DNA from 4 places in the Paenibacillus urinalis genome. Region 1 is predicted to be linked to each of the others. Evidence: riboswitches for the same ligand, from Rfam matches in the RefSeq annotation. Region 1 holds a riboswitch; each other region holds the start of a gene.
The links. Region 1 has a riboswitch for cyclic di-AMP ahead of ehuB (ectoine/hydroxyectoine ABC transporter substrate-binding protein EhuB). Riboswitches for the same ligand answer to the same signal wherever they lie in the genome.
Positions count from the first base shown of each region.

Region 2: linked by a shared signal. The riboswitch ahead of PUW25_RS10700 (C40 family peptidase) and the one ahead of ehuB (ectoine/hydroxyectoine ABC transporter substrate-binding protein EhuB) in region 1 are both predicted to bind cyclic di-AMP.
Region 3: linked by a shared signal. The riboswitch ahead of PUW25_RS00490 (C40 family peptidase) and the one ahead of ehuB (ectoine/hydroxyectoine ABC transporter substrate-binding protein EhuB) in region 1 are both predicted to bind cyclic di-AMP.
Region 4: linked by a shared signal. The riboswitch ahead of PUW25_RS17810 (C40 family peptidase) and the one ahead of ehuB (ectoine/hydroxyectoine ABC transporter substrate-binding protein EhuB) in region 1 are both predicted to bind cyclic di-AMP.

Region 1 covers NZ_CP118108.1:2,893,912-2,897,383, reverse strand. Annotated here, with positions in the region: gene PUW25_RS13380 (glycoside hydrolase family 5 protein) at 1-561, shown strand, start outside; cyclic di-AMP (ydaO/yuaA leader) riboswitch at 887-1,030, shown strand; gene ehuB (ectoine/hydroxyectoine ABC transporter substrate-binding protein EhuB) at 1,318-2,217, shown strand; gene ehuC (ectoine/hydroxyectoine ABC transporter permease subunit EhuC) at 2,219-2,872, shown strand; gene ehuD (ectoine/hydroxyectoine ABC transporter permease subunit EhuD) at 2,875-3,472, shown strand, end outside.
Region 2 covers NZ_CP118108.1:2,296,927-2,300,398, reverse strand. Annotated here, with positions in the region: gene PUW25_RS10705 (DUF11 domain-containing protein) at 1-1,403, shown strand, start outside; cyclic di-AMP (ydaO/yuaA leader) riboswitch at 1,744-1,881, shown strand; gene PUW25_RS10700 (C40 family peptidase) at 1,888-2,349, shown strand; gene glgD (glucose-1-phosphate adenylyltransferase subunit GlgD) at 2,475-3,472, opposite strand, start outside.
Region 3 covers NZ_CP118108.1:102,533-106,004, forward strand. Annotated here, with positions in the region: gene PUW25_RS00475 (4a-hydroxytetrahydrobiopterin dehydratase) at 1-163, shown strand, start outside; gene PUW25_RS00480 (c-type cytochrome) at 258-620, opposite strand; gene PUW25_RS00485 (GNAT family N-acetyltransferase) at 734-1,231, opposite strand; gene PUW25_RS00490 (C40 family peptidase) at 1,356-1,823, opposite strand; cyclic di-AMP (ydaO/yuaA leader) riboswitch at 1,830-1,971, opposite strand; gene PUW25_RS00495 (hypothetical protein) at 2,255-3,076, opposite strand; gene PUW25_RS00500 (M1 family metallopeptidase) at 3,089-3,472, opposite strand, start outside.
Region 4 covers NZ_CP118108.1:3,847,897-3,851,368, forward strand. Annotated here, with positions in the region: gene modA (molybdate ABC transporter substrate-binding protein) at 1-718, shown strand, start outside; gene modB (molybdate ABC transporter permease subunit) at 715-1,392, shown strand; cyclic di-AMP (ydaO/yuaA leader) riboswitch at 1,800-1,938, shown strand; gene PUW25_RS17810 (C40 family peptidase) at 1,943-2,803, shown strand; gene PUW25_RS17815 (cell wall hydrolase) at 2,941-3,472, opposite strand, start outside.

The DNA of each region.
Region 1 (3,472 bases):
GTCCGCAAGACCGGAGGCAATAACAATGCCAGATGGCTCTTGATTCCAGGCTGGAATACCAACATTGATTACACGGTAGGTAATTATGGCTTCGTTCTTCCGACGGATAATTTCAGATCTTCCGCTATTCCAAGCTCGGAGAAGAGAATCATGATCTCGGCGCACTATTACTCTCCATGGGATTTTGCAGGTGAGGAATCCGGCAATATTACACAGTGGGGTGCAACGGCAACGAATCCTTCTAAGAAATCCACTTGGGGACAAGAGGACTATCTGGAATCGCAAATCAAAGCGATGCATGATAAGTTTGTAACCCAAGGCTATCCGGTTGTCATTGGTGAATTCGGCTCTATCGATAAAACGGCGTATGATTCTACTAATAACGTTTACCGTCAAGCTTTTGCCAAAGCGGTAGCAGCAACCTCTAAGAAATACAAATCGGTTCCGGTTTATTGGGACAATGGTCATAACGGACAGCATGGATTTGCTCTGTTTAACCGCTCGAATAATACCGTTACCCAGCAAGGCATCATTAATGCCATCATGCAAGGTATGCAATAATTAAGCGATGCGTTTAATCGTACAAGCGGCGTGTTCCCGTAATAGGGGACAGGCCGTTTTTGGCTTTATACATTTACATACCTAGTCACGAGTCACTGCAACACAAAATTATATAGTTTATGTATTGATGATTTAATTCTGTTACTGCACTTGTATGGCTGATTATACTGCTTATGACCTAACAAACAAAGGAATAATGTGGGTTTGTATTCATTTGTTGAAATAGTATAACGTGGGATAAAAACAGTTGTATATTGCAAAAAACACGGAGTTTCTTCCAAAAAATCAATAAAATCGGTTTGACATTTCCAGAACATCCCTTTATCATGGAATCACGCTTAGTTTTCAGATACAGAATCTGGAAAGCGGGGGAACCAGTATTAATGGGGCGAATCACTTGAATTCGAGTGTAGGGTACCATCTTACCCGAGTCCGTCAGCTAACCTCGTCAGCAGTGGATGGGTCTTGTATACATAATGCATATCATCACAAAAGGCCCTTTTTAATTCTAAGGGGGCCTTTTTCTTCATTTTGACCCCTGCTGGCGGAGCTATGTCTTGTTCCCTGGATAGGCGGTCATTTTTTAATTTTACAAGGGGGGATCATGAGAAAAAACGAAAGAAACTCATAAAATGTCAGTTAGGTGAGTACAAGTAAATCAAAAGGACTTGTTTGGGGCTTGTTTTCATACTGACTCGTGACTTTTTGATGTTTAATATCCTAGTAAAAACATATATATACTAGGTTAATTTTGCTATGCCATTTATCAAGATTACAGAACGTGGAAAGGTTGTGGGATGTTTGAAGAAGGGCGTTATTCTTGTATTGTTAACTGTTTTGGTATTGTCATTGACAGCATGTGGGGAAAAAGGAAGCACCCTTGATCAAGCGATTGATCAGGGATATATCACGGTGGGATTTGCTAACGAGAAGCCTTACGCCTATAAAGACGAAAATGGAGAGCTAACGGGCGAAGCCGTCGAGATTGCAAAAGTTATCCTAGAAAGACTAGGTGTAAAAGAGATGAAGGGCGAGCTTACAGAGTTTGGTTCTTTAATCGCGGGTCTTCAAGCAGATCGTTTTGACATGATTACGGCAGGTATGTTTATTAATCCTAATCGCTGTTCAGCTGTATTATTTGCAGATCCGGAATACAGCATTGGGGAGTCGCTCGCGGTAAAACAAGGGAATCCCCTTAACCTAACCAGCTATGAAGATATTGCGGCAGATGATAATGCCAAAGTAGCAGTTATGACAGGAGCTGTAGAAATTGGTTATATGGAAGAGTCGGGAGTTCCTTCTGACCGTATTGTTCAGGTTCCCGATCAAGCCTCAGCTATTAGTGCTTTGCAAGCAGACAGAGTACAGGCGATCACCATGACAGGTCCGTCGCTTACCGCTATGCTGGAGTCCGCGAGCGATGATCAGATTGAACGTGTTGAAGGTTTCAAGCAGCCTGTCATTGATGGTGAGAGTGTCCGCGGGTATGGAGCGACAGCATTTCGTCAGGCGGATACGGAATTTCAAGAAGCATACAATGCTGAGCTTACAAAAATGAAGGAGTCGGGTGAGCTGTTAGAAATTTTGCAGGAATTTGGATTTACTGAAGAAGAGCTTCCAGGCGAAATGACAGCTGCAGCCCTATGCGGAGAATAACATGCCAAGTTCATGGCTTGATTTTCTCCCAACCCTGCTGAAAGGGGCAGAAATTACAATAACGGTCGCTTTCTTTTCAGCAATTCTGGCTCTAATCGTAGCCTTTGCGGCTGGGCTCTGCCGCTTGTCTAAACTATGGATCGTTCGCACTCTTACTACGATATACGTTGAGATATTTCGAGGAACTTCACTTCTTGTTCAGTTATTCTGGCTATATTTTGCACTTCCGTTCATCGGGATCGAGCTTCCAAAAATGTTGGCTGCCATCCTTGCTGTAGGACTTAATTATGGTGCATACGGATCAGAGATTGTTCGAAGTGCTGTACTCTCGGTACCGAAAGGACAATGGGAGGCAGCAACAGCATTAAATATGAAGCCTGGCCTGCGGTTGTGGAACGTTATTCTCCCCCAAGCCTCCATGCAGATGCTCCCTCCGTTCGGTAATCAGCTTGTGGAGCTCATCAAGTCGACTTCACTTGTATATTTCATTACGATGGCGGATTTGACATATCAGGCGATGGTTCTACGCAACAATTACATTTCCTGGACAACGGAGATCCTTATTCTGCTGCTCCTCATGTATTTTGTCATCACTACGCTCGTTTCAATGGGAGTCAGACAGCTAGAGCGTAAACTGACAGCGGGGAGGTTGTAAGCATGTGGGATTGGAATTATGTCGTTGAAATTTTGCCGGAACTGATTGGTGCTCTCCAAATGACGGTATGGATTACGCTTTGCGCCTTTGTCCTGGCACTAATTGTGGGGCTTCTCCTCGCCTTTGCTGCTCGAAGCAAATTCAAACCGATCTCGCTGATCACCAAAGGAATTATTGAATTTGTAAGAAACACACCATTACTGGTGCAGGTCTTCTTCCTATACTACAGCCTGCCGTTGATCACGAATTTATCCATTCCTGCGTTCTATGCAGGCGTAATCGGACTTGGCCTTCACTACAGCACTTATTTATCAGAAGTGTACAGATCAGGTATTGAAGCAGTGGATAAGGGGCAATGGGAAGCAGCGACTGCACTGAACTATACAAAGGCACAAACCTGGCGCACCATTATTTTACCTCAGGCGATTCCTCCCATTATCCCGGTATTGGGCAATTACTTAATTGTCATGTTTAAAGAAACACCGATTCTGAGTGCGATCACAGTAGTTGAGCTGATGCTGACAGCCAAAAACATCGTGTCCGAGTCGTTTCGGGCATTTGAACCTTATACACTTGTTGGCATATTGTTCTTGATCATTA
Region 2 (3,472 bases), 600 kb from region 1:
CTCTTCCGGGTGTAGACGTAACTTCCCCTCTAAATATAGGTATCGTTGCCAGCAGCTCAGGGGTAAATATCAGTTTTCAAGCCATTGTCACCAGCATTCCTCCTTCTAACGAGCTCTACAACGTGGCGAGCGCAGCATATACTTTTCAAACTTTAGATGGTCGAACCATCACGAGGGAGGTTACTTCTAACGGTGTACGAATCGCACTTGCGAATGCCCAGCTCACCATATCTCAGCGTGCAAACACATTGCAAACCTTTGTTGGAGATGTGATTACTTTTACAGTAACGATTCAAAATACAGGCTCCGTACCCGTGATCAATGCGAGATTGAGCGTAATGCTCTCTGCAGGATTGAGCTTTGTACCGGGGAGTGTGATACTTAACGGTATTATCTCCCCGGGTCTTGATCCTGTTCAAGGCTTTATACTTCCCGTCATTAATCCTGGGGAGGTTGTACAGCTGACATACCAAGTTCGTGTGCTCAGCGTTAGTCGTCCCTTATCCAGTGAAGTATTCGTCACTTACTCCTCTGACGGGCTGCCTGTTCAAACCGGTTCCAATGAGGTCATACTCTCCCCGGTTGAGCCCGTCGTGAACATGGTCGTAACGGTCATGCCGGAGCAAGTCACCTATGGAGGCGCTGTTCAGTTTACCGCTGAAATAAGGAATGAGGGAGATCTCCCGATTGAGGCCGTTTACTATATGAATTTTCCACAAGGTTTGATCTTCGAGGATTATTCGGTTCAAATTAACGGGGTCGAGGTTCACAATGCAAATCCAGTGCTAGGTATAAGACTGGGTACTTTGTTTCCTCGATCCAGAACGGTTATTTCGTACCGAGCCCTTGTATCCTTCACCCCCTATTCTCGAATTACGCAGATGAATCTGATCAATCAAGCAGCTCTCCAGTTTACGTATCGACTGACCGATAGCAGAACGGTCTCGCTTCGTGAGGAGACAGAGGTCCAGGTATTATTTCTTGCACCTGTTATTCAGGCGGAGCTCACTTCACAGCCTGTCCGGGTTGAGCGGGGTGATGATGTCACCATACGAATCTTGGTTCGCAATACGGGAAATCTTGCAGCAGCTCTATCGCTGCGAGGTCTCATTCCACCGGGTACAGCGCTTATGAGGGGAATCTTGCACTTCCAGGATGGGACCATAAAGCCCTTCTCAATACAAGATTTGATAGACGGGATACTCATCATAGGGGTTCTTGAGCCGGGACAATATGCAGAGATTGAATATATCGTTCGTGTGAATATCGAAGGACTTCTGCCATCCGATTTGTTAAAAGGGTACGTTACTGTATTATTTACTTATTTGTTTGAGAACAAGGAATATACGCTGGAAGTTCATACGAACGAATATATCATTGTAATCGAGCAGCATGATGAATAGAAATATCATATTCAATATATAAAAATCCCTCACTTCATTCCTGGAAGTGAGGGATTTTCTATTCTTGGATGATACTTAACTCTTCATTCTACTAAATTCGACAAAAACTAATGACAAGTTTGTTAGAAATTTATGAACGAATGAACACCTTCTAAAGTTCCTATACCTTCGGTTTAACGAGCACTTCACGATTTATTTTACACAACAACGAAAAAACTATGCCAAACTTCGGAAAAGAGAGTTGATAAATATACCAGTGAATGATAAAATCCAAAAGTAGATAAAGTAACAATTTCGTAATCATTAATGTCACTTTCGTTGTCGAAATCATTAGGTGTATGACTGATAACTGCCGAATTCTCGCACCAAGAAGCGGGGGACCCGACCATTTATGGGTGAATTGATCAATATTAAAGTGATCATAGGGAACCTTCAACCGAATCCTTAGCTAACCTCGCAGGCATTGGAAGGAGTATTATTTACTTTGAAAAAGACACTAACAGCAGCGGCACTAGGGTTCGCTCTATTATTCTCCGCAGGAGTTACAGAAGCATCCGCTTCTATTCTATCTAAAACAGTTAACAATACCGTAGGCATACCGTACCAATTTGGCGGTTCTACTCTATCAGGGTTCGATTGCTCTGGGTTTACTCGATATGTATATAAGCAGCTTGGCGTGAATCTGCCTCATAGCTCTAAACAGCAATTTCATAAAGGACAGGCTATCAAGAAATCCGAGCTTGTAAAGGGAGATCTTGTCTTCTTTAATACCAGCGGATCCGGTGTTTCTCATGTGGGAATTTACCTGGGCAACAATCAATTTGTGTCCGCTACCTCTTCCAAAGGAATTGCCATTACACCGATCAACAAAGGCTACTGGAGCTCCAAATATTACGGCGCCAAAAGAATGCTGAGCCCGGCCTCTGCTGAGAGAGCTGGATTATAATTACATTACCCGATTTATTATCGTTCAATCAAATAGTGTAATCCTATAAAATCAATAACAGAAGGTCCAGGAATAATTCCTGGACCTTCTGTTGTATTTGTCACAGCCGACTTGAAGCATTATGTTTAGATTTGGCTGCTCTTCGCAATGACATAAGGCTTCTTGGCATCACCAATCAGCCGGCGATCTACAGATAAGTGTACATCCTTATCCAATATCACGTTCTCAAGCACTGCATTCTCCTCAATTACACATTTCTGCATAATAATTGAGTTGTGGATCTGTGCCCCGTTATGTATCTTGACCCCTCTGAAAATGATACTGTTCTCCACCGTTCCCCCAATAACGCATCCATTCGCAATTAAGGAATTATGGACTTCCGCCTGTTCCAAATAACGCGTTGGCGGCTCATACTTAATCTTGGTATGCACCTCATGATATTTAAACAGCTTGTTGTACTGTTCCTGCTGAAGCAGCTCCAGGCTGTTGCGGTAATAGCTGTCTACGGAGTTAATCACGGCATGATATCCAGTATAGGCATAAGCTGCAATTTTGAGATTGGCCAGGTTGTTCTGTATTCCATCTCGGAAAAAATGATTATGGCCGTGAGCAATACAATGATCTATTAATTTCAGAAATAACTGCTTCTCTATAATAAATGCACCCAAATAAATATTAGGATGTCCACCTTCCCCATGCATCCCGGTGACCCAGCCGTTATCCACATCCATCCGGATGCTTGATTCATATTCGGGGAGGATTTCATCTGCTCTTTTATACAGTAATGTGATGTCAGCTTGTGTTTCCAAATGGTAATTAAACATCTCTCTGTAATCAACTGTGTAGAGATGCTGGCTGCCGGTATGAATAATATGTGTTCCAGACCCTCTTAGGAAAAAATCACGATTGTTATGAAAATGCTGCAAATCCCCTTTGGATCTGTCGGTGGGGTCATTCCAATCCGGCGGCAATATGAACAGTCCTCCATGCTTGCGATCCAAATCCCAAGGCGCACCTTCCCCTAAATGATCCATCAGGGATCGATATTTACGACGGACGAATAAAGCGATGTTATGAACTCCGGAATGCATCATATTGGACAGGACAAAATCAATTAAACGAT
Region 3 (3,472 bases), 2.7 Mb from region 1:
CGGATTAATATCCGAGGCATTCAATCATCACCCTTTTATCACCATCGATCATAAAGTGGTCACACTGCGGCTCACTTCATGGGATGATGGAGGAATAACAGCGATCGATATTAAAGAAGCACAACAATATAATGAAGCTTACGATAGAATGATGCAAAATTAAGCTGCAATAGGAATTAACAAAACACGCCTGCAGGAGTATGTTCTGACGACAGATACAGACTCTTGCAGGCGTGTTTTATTTAAGTTATACGATTCTACTTCTTCTCGGCCAGCCACAAAGCAAGGTTGGCAATCTCTTCTTCCGTGAGTTGACCTTCAAACGCCGGCATCCCGCCGCTTGTGCCTTCACTAATAATCTGGTACAGCTTATTGGCATCATGTTCTGCACCAATGGTTTGCAATGACGGCCCCATACCGCCTTCCAGTTGATTACCGTGACAAGTAATACAGCTTGCCTTCGCCTTCTCCTCAGCAGCAGCAGCGTCTAGTGTTACCTCAGGCATTGCCGGAGGCTGTTCCTCTTCAGCCACATGTTCTCTTCCTGGAACCGTAAACATTAACACGAGGGCAAAAGCGCAAGCGAAGAAAAATAACCCACTCATGATCCATTTCTTCATTCGTTGTGTCCTCCTACTATGTACAATCCTTCATTTATTATAAAGGATCATGAACCTGCTTCATAGTATTTTATGGTAAATATTTAAACAAAAGTTAGGAGAGACAATCATGTCTATTTGAGCTTTGTTCCGGTATACACCATACAGAAGAACAGCTTAGGACCCTCTGGCGTAAGACGCTCATAGGTATCATGAATAGCAAATCCCGCTTTCTCATAAGTGCGGATCGCTCTTTTATTCCAGGTGAGAACTTCAAGATCAATCTCATTCTGCGGCTGCCGGGCAGCAGCTTCTTGTACAATGGAGCTTACGAAGGGGGCTCCGAGCCCCTGCCCGCACAGATCAGGTCTCAGACCGAGACCAAGCCGGGTCACACCGGCTAGAGGAAATAATTGTGCGAACCCGTATAGCTCACCGGTATCATTTACAATGGATAAATATTGTGTGCCTCGGAGCTTAGGGTCGCCGAATTCAATCTCAAGTGCCTTCATTTGCTCCCAGGGCAGCCAGCCATATATGTTATAAGGAGGTTCGTACTGCCAAGTGCAGATCTCAGCTGCATGCTCTTCACTCATAGAAAGGGCATGAAAGGTCGTGCCTTTCTGCGTCATGTCATCGTCTCCTTTGATTCCTCATCAAATAGTCCTCCCTAATATAATATAAAAAGCCCGAAGATGGATTACTATTTAGTAATCTAATCTTCGGGCTATAAAGTTCGTTCCAGCACAATGTTGCTTAATCTAATGCAGCAGTTTCGTATTCTTCCGTACTCATGATACGTTTTGCACCAACGTAACGTTTTTCATAGTAGCTCTCGTCCAGCTTGCTGATAATAACTCCTTTGGAGGAGGAAGCATGTGCAAATTTACCGTCACCTACGAAGATGCCGACATGGGATACACCATTTCCGCTTGTGTTAAAAAATACAAGGTCGCCAGGTCTCATCTCAGAACGGGATACAGACTTGCCCATTTTGTATTGAGAACCAGATTGATGAGGCAGATCGATGCCGAGTTTATCAAATACATACATGGTAAAACCAGAGCAATCAAATCCGTTTAAAGTCGTACCGCCATATTTATATTCGGTTCCCTTAGCGTTATCAATGACCTTGTCCATTTTGGAATCGGCGAATGCACTTCCTGTTCCGATGGAGAATGCAATAGCAAGACTCAGTGCTGCAGCAGTTAGTGACTTTTTCAAGAAAAAATAATCCCCTTCCAATGCCTGCGAGGTTAGCTTAAGGATTCGGTAGAAGGTTCCCCTATGATCACTTACGTTGCGAGATCAATTCACCCATAAAAGTGGTTCCCCCGCTTCCCAGATGCCAGGAATTTGGCTGTTCTAATGATGTGCACCTGTGAAAGTCGCTCACTCTTGTAAGACTATGTACTTAGTTAGTTAGTAAAAGTTACAACAATTATTACAAAGTTGTTACTAGAAGTTCTGGGCCTATTGTAACAGAGATTGTGTAAATTTGGCAATCGTTTTTTGATAAAATATTACAAAAAACAAGCCTCACTCTAGGAAAAGAGCGAGACTTGTAAACTATTTTGACGTTAAGCAGTCGGACTTAATTTCTACTATGAAAGCGTTATATTCGCGCTGGAGCGATATTATTTGAGACAATAAATTCAGGCCTCTTCGCTGTTGGATCGCCAAATGCTGAATTGCGAACTAATCTTCCATACATTGATCAGTGATCGAACGAGATGGTAAGACTGCTGGAGAATGAGGGCTAATAGTCCTGTCCATATGAGAGATACGGCCGTGAAAGCACTGAACAGCAGAATAGCAAGCGTACTAAGTGTCAGGGCAACTCCAGTGACAGGAAGTGCATGACGGAGGCAGATCCATACGGCGCCAAGGCTGCTTCGACTACCTGTCAGTCCAAACTGGACATATAGGAGCAGCTGCTTGATGATGTAGGCATAAACGATCCATAAGATGACGTAAGGAGCCGCCTGCAGAAGAAGATTCTGGTTGTAGACGGCATTCATGAGAATGGGGAGCACCTTTGGAAGGATCCAGTAGGCAGGCAGCAGCAGCAAGATGATCTCAACGAGATAGAGTAGAGATGTCTTTTTCCAGTGCTTAAGTGTCCCTCGAAAAAAGGAGAAGCTTTTGGTGCTTGCGTCTTCATGAAGGCTGTGAAACAGACCCGCCCGAATCAGTGGAGTAATGAGCATCCTTAAAATAAACATGAGGACAAGCAGCCATACATATTCATGGACTGTGGAGCTGGTGCTCAAGCTGATCTGCCCCTCTAACCAGAACAAGATCTGGCTGAGCTCATGAGGAGGGGGATCCGGATAGCGCATAAGCAAGGGAATGACCGCAGAGGATACAATCTTGTACAGAAGCACACCCCATAGCAGCTGGTACAGAAACAAGAATATAACGATTAGAAAATGACGCTTCACCAATTTAAAACCTTCGGAGAGATAAAATTTCATCAACTATACACCTCACCATGACAGACTTCCGAGCAAGAGCTCCAACACTTTGGTAATACTGATATTAAACCGGGTCTCCAACACTTCATCTCCTTCAGCTTTTAAGTAGTTGTTCATATGCTTGTTCTCAAGTGTGATGGAGTACTCGGGATCAACCATTGCCCACTCCAGCGGAGACTTGTAAGTCAGGTTGTAGATGATTTCTCCACCTTTACCGTCCCATACCTTGCGGATCATATGTCCATCTTCAAACGTAAAGACGATAGGAATCTCGGAGTAATCTCCTGCATTCTTAGCCACTCGGATCGAGGAAATATAGCTTGGCTCTTCAGGCGTTCCCTGTTCCTTGATGGCGATGGAATCCACGGAGAAATCAGCCATTTGGCTGCCGTAAAT
Region 4 (3,472 bases), 950 kb from region 1:
ATCCTCGACTCCTTCATCTGAACGCACAGAGCTGACGATCTCAGCGGCTGCAAGCTTAACTGATGTACTGGAGGAACTACAGCCTCGCTTTGAGACAGCTCATCCTGGTATAAAGCTCAGCTTCAACTTTGGCGGCTCCGGCTCTCTTCAGCAGCAGATTGAGCAAGGGGCACCGGCTGATCTGTTTTTGTCAGCAGCTGAGAAAAATATGCAGGCCCTTATAGATAAGGGGCTCATGGATACAGAAAATACGACTACGCTGTTAACCAACGAGATCGTACTGATTACATCCAGCAGCAACGAGCTGCCTATGTCCTCTGAGCAGGATCTCACTGCTGAAGATATCAAGATTGTTGCCCTCGGCATACCTGAAAGTGTACCTGCAGGAAGCTATGCACAAGAGGCGCTTACTTCGCTTGGCTTATATGAACAGCTCCAACCCAAAATAGTTCAGGCCAAGGATGTGCGGCAAGTATTACAGTATGTCGAAACCGGGAATGCCGATGCCGGATTTGTATACAAAACAGATGCACTTACTTCCAGCAAAGTGAAGATCGTGCACACTGTCGATCCCTCAAGCTACACAGCAATTACATACCCTGTAGGTGTGGTATTGGACAGTGCGCATCCCGAAGCGGCAAAAGCGGTTTATGACTTTTTACAGTCTTCTGAAGCCCAAGCTGTATTTACTAAATACGGGTTCTCGGTGCCTGAATGATGTCAGCTTCATTTGACTGGCATGACTTCTGGGCTCCTGTGCGCTTATCCTTACTGGTTGCCCTATTGTCCAGTGTTATCACGATTGTGATGGGCGGGCTTACTGCAAGATGGATGTCCAAGAGCAAGTTCAAAGGAAAGCTGCTGCTAGAAACAGCGTTTATGCTGCCAATGGTCCTTCCACCCACGGTTGTAGGCTTTCTGCTGCTCGTCCTGCTGGGGAGAAATAGCTGGATCGGAGCATGGATTGAGGCCATCTTTGCCGCACCTGTCGTATTCTCATGGACAGCCTGTGTCATCGCCGCCGTTGTCGTCTCGTTTCCACTGGTGTATCAGACGATGAAGGTCGGATTTACGTCCATTGATTCCGAGCTTGAAGCTTCCGGACGCTCGATCGGTGCGAATGAATGGCAGGTATTCCGGTATATTACACTTCCACTCATCTGGCCTTCTGTTATTTCTGCTTATATTCTCGGATTTGCACGAGCGCTTGGTGAGTTCGGCGCAACGCTGATGCTTGCAGGCAATATTCCAGGAAAAACTCAAACCGTCCCTACTGCCATATACATTGCTGTGGACAGCGGGAATACGGTCATGGCCTGGGCCTGGACGATTGCGATCGTACTTATGTCGTTCCTGCTGCTGCTTCTGACAGGACGCAGAAAAAAGAATTAGCATTGTATATATATATAAACAGAACCACTCCAATGCAGCGGCAGGAAATCAGTGAAATCAGTGTATGCAGCATAAATAATAGTTCAAACCAAACCCTTAGTTGATTTTAACGAAGGGTTTTTTGGTGCTCAATTTATTAATATATTTTCGTTTTTGGAATTATTACAATATATGGATATAAAATGGGTCCCGAAAACAATTTATTTAGTTACAATATTGTTACTTTAATGGATACCTGTTTCAAATCAATGACAATTTATTACCCGACTTAGCGGAAATTATTCGAAAAAATCCGGTTCTTTCTATGTTTTATTCCAGTAATTGGTGTACAAAAAGTAAAACAAAGGTAACATTTTTGATACTTTTTAACCTTAATTTATTATATATTAATTACAGTTAATTCATATTAAAAAAGTGTGCCGAATCTATCAGAATAGTACGGGGGACGATTTACAACATTTGGGGTGAATGCAGCAGTTAAGAAATGCTAGAGTACCTTCTACTCGAACCCGACAACTAACCTCGGAGGCAATTGGAGGAAATTTTCAGAATGAAGAAGTTTGGTAAATATATGTTGTTCTCATCCCTGCTCGCAGCTGGGTTAATCATGGGTAATGGACAAGCAGATGCATCCTCATCCAGTACCAATACGGTAAATATTCAAGTGAACAGTAATCTGATCGATTTCCCAGATGCGGAGCCATTCCTGGATCAGAATTACAGTACACAAGTGCCGGTCCGCATGCTTGCTGACGAAATGAACTATACGATTAAAGTATTTAAGAGCGGAAAAGAAACGGTGGTCAAGCTGTCCAAGGGCGGTACAACCATTCGTATTCAAACCAACCAGACGACTGCGATGGTCAATAGCAGCAAAGTAAGTCTTGGCACGCAAGTGTTCATCCGAAATGACCGTACATATGTACCCATTCGTTTTGTATCAGAAGCCATGGGCTATGACGTAACTTGGAAAAAGGATCTTATGCTGGCCATGATTAGCACAACCGGTAAAACATACAGCCCTGCACTTATTCCAAACGACCATGTCAAAGGCACCAGCATTGTAAATGAAGCGATGAATCACATCGGCGTTCCTTATGTTTACGGCGGTTCAACCACAAGCGGGTTCGACTGCTCTGGTCTGGTTAAATATGTATTCGATAAATACGGAGTATCCCTGCCGCGTACAGCAGCTACCCAATATAACCAAGGCTCATCTGTATCCAAAGGAAACCTGCAGCAAGGCGATCTGGTCTTCTTCAAGACAACAGGAAGCTCGATCTCTCATGTCGGTATCTATGTAGGAAACAATAATTTTATTTCAGCGACCAGTTCCTCCGGTGTAAAAATCGACAGCCTGGACAATACCTATTGGGGTCCTAAATACGTCGGTGCAAAAAGAGTTCTATAAAATGAAATGTATATAATTAAAACCCCTTTGCTGCTTGCCTGCAAAGGGGTTCATTATGTATGCTCTGTATTGATACCTATAGCAAAGAAGCTGCCACAGTAATTTTGTGGCAGCTTCTTTTTATATATGATATTGGATTAGTTCGTAAACAGATGATTACCGATCTGCTTGATCGCTGGACGTTCCTTGCTCCATTCGGAGGTTGCGATCTCAGGGTTATAGTAGTACAGAGCTCCACCTGACGGATCCCAGCCATTGAGCGCACTCTTTGCCGCCTTGATCGCAGTCTCATCAGGAGCCAAATTGTATTGGCCGTCATCTACGGCGGTAAACTGTCTTGGCTGCAGAATGACCTCTGTGATGGAGTCCGGGAATGCATCCGATTGAACCCGGTTTAAGATCACTGCTCCGACCGCTACTTGACCTTCAAAGGATTCTCCCCGGGCCTCGCCATGGATGGCCTTGGCTAGTTGATTCAGTGAGGTTTGGTTAATCGGTGCTTTTTTCTTAAGCACGCTGATCGTCTCTGGCCCTGCGATTCCGTCAATCTTGAGTCCAAATTGCTTTTGGAAGGAGCGAACGGCCTGCTCCGTTGCCTTACCGTAATATCCTGTTGACCCTGCATTCATAAATCCGATACTGCTTAGTCTTTCCTGCAAGTCCAGCACA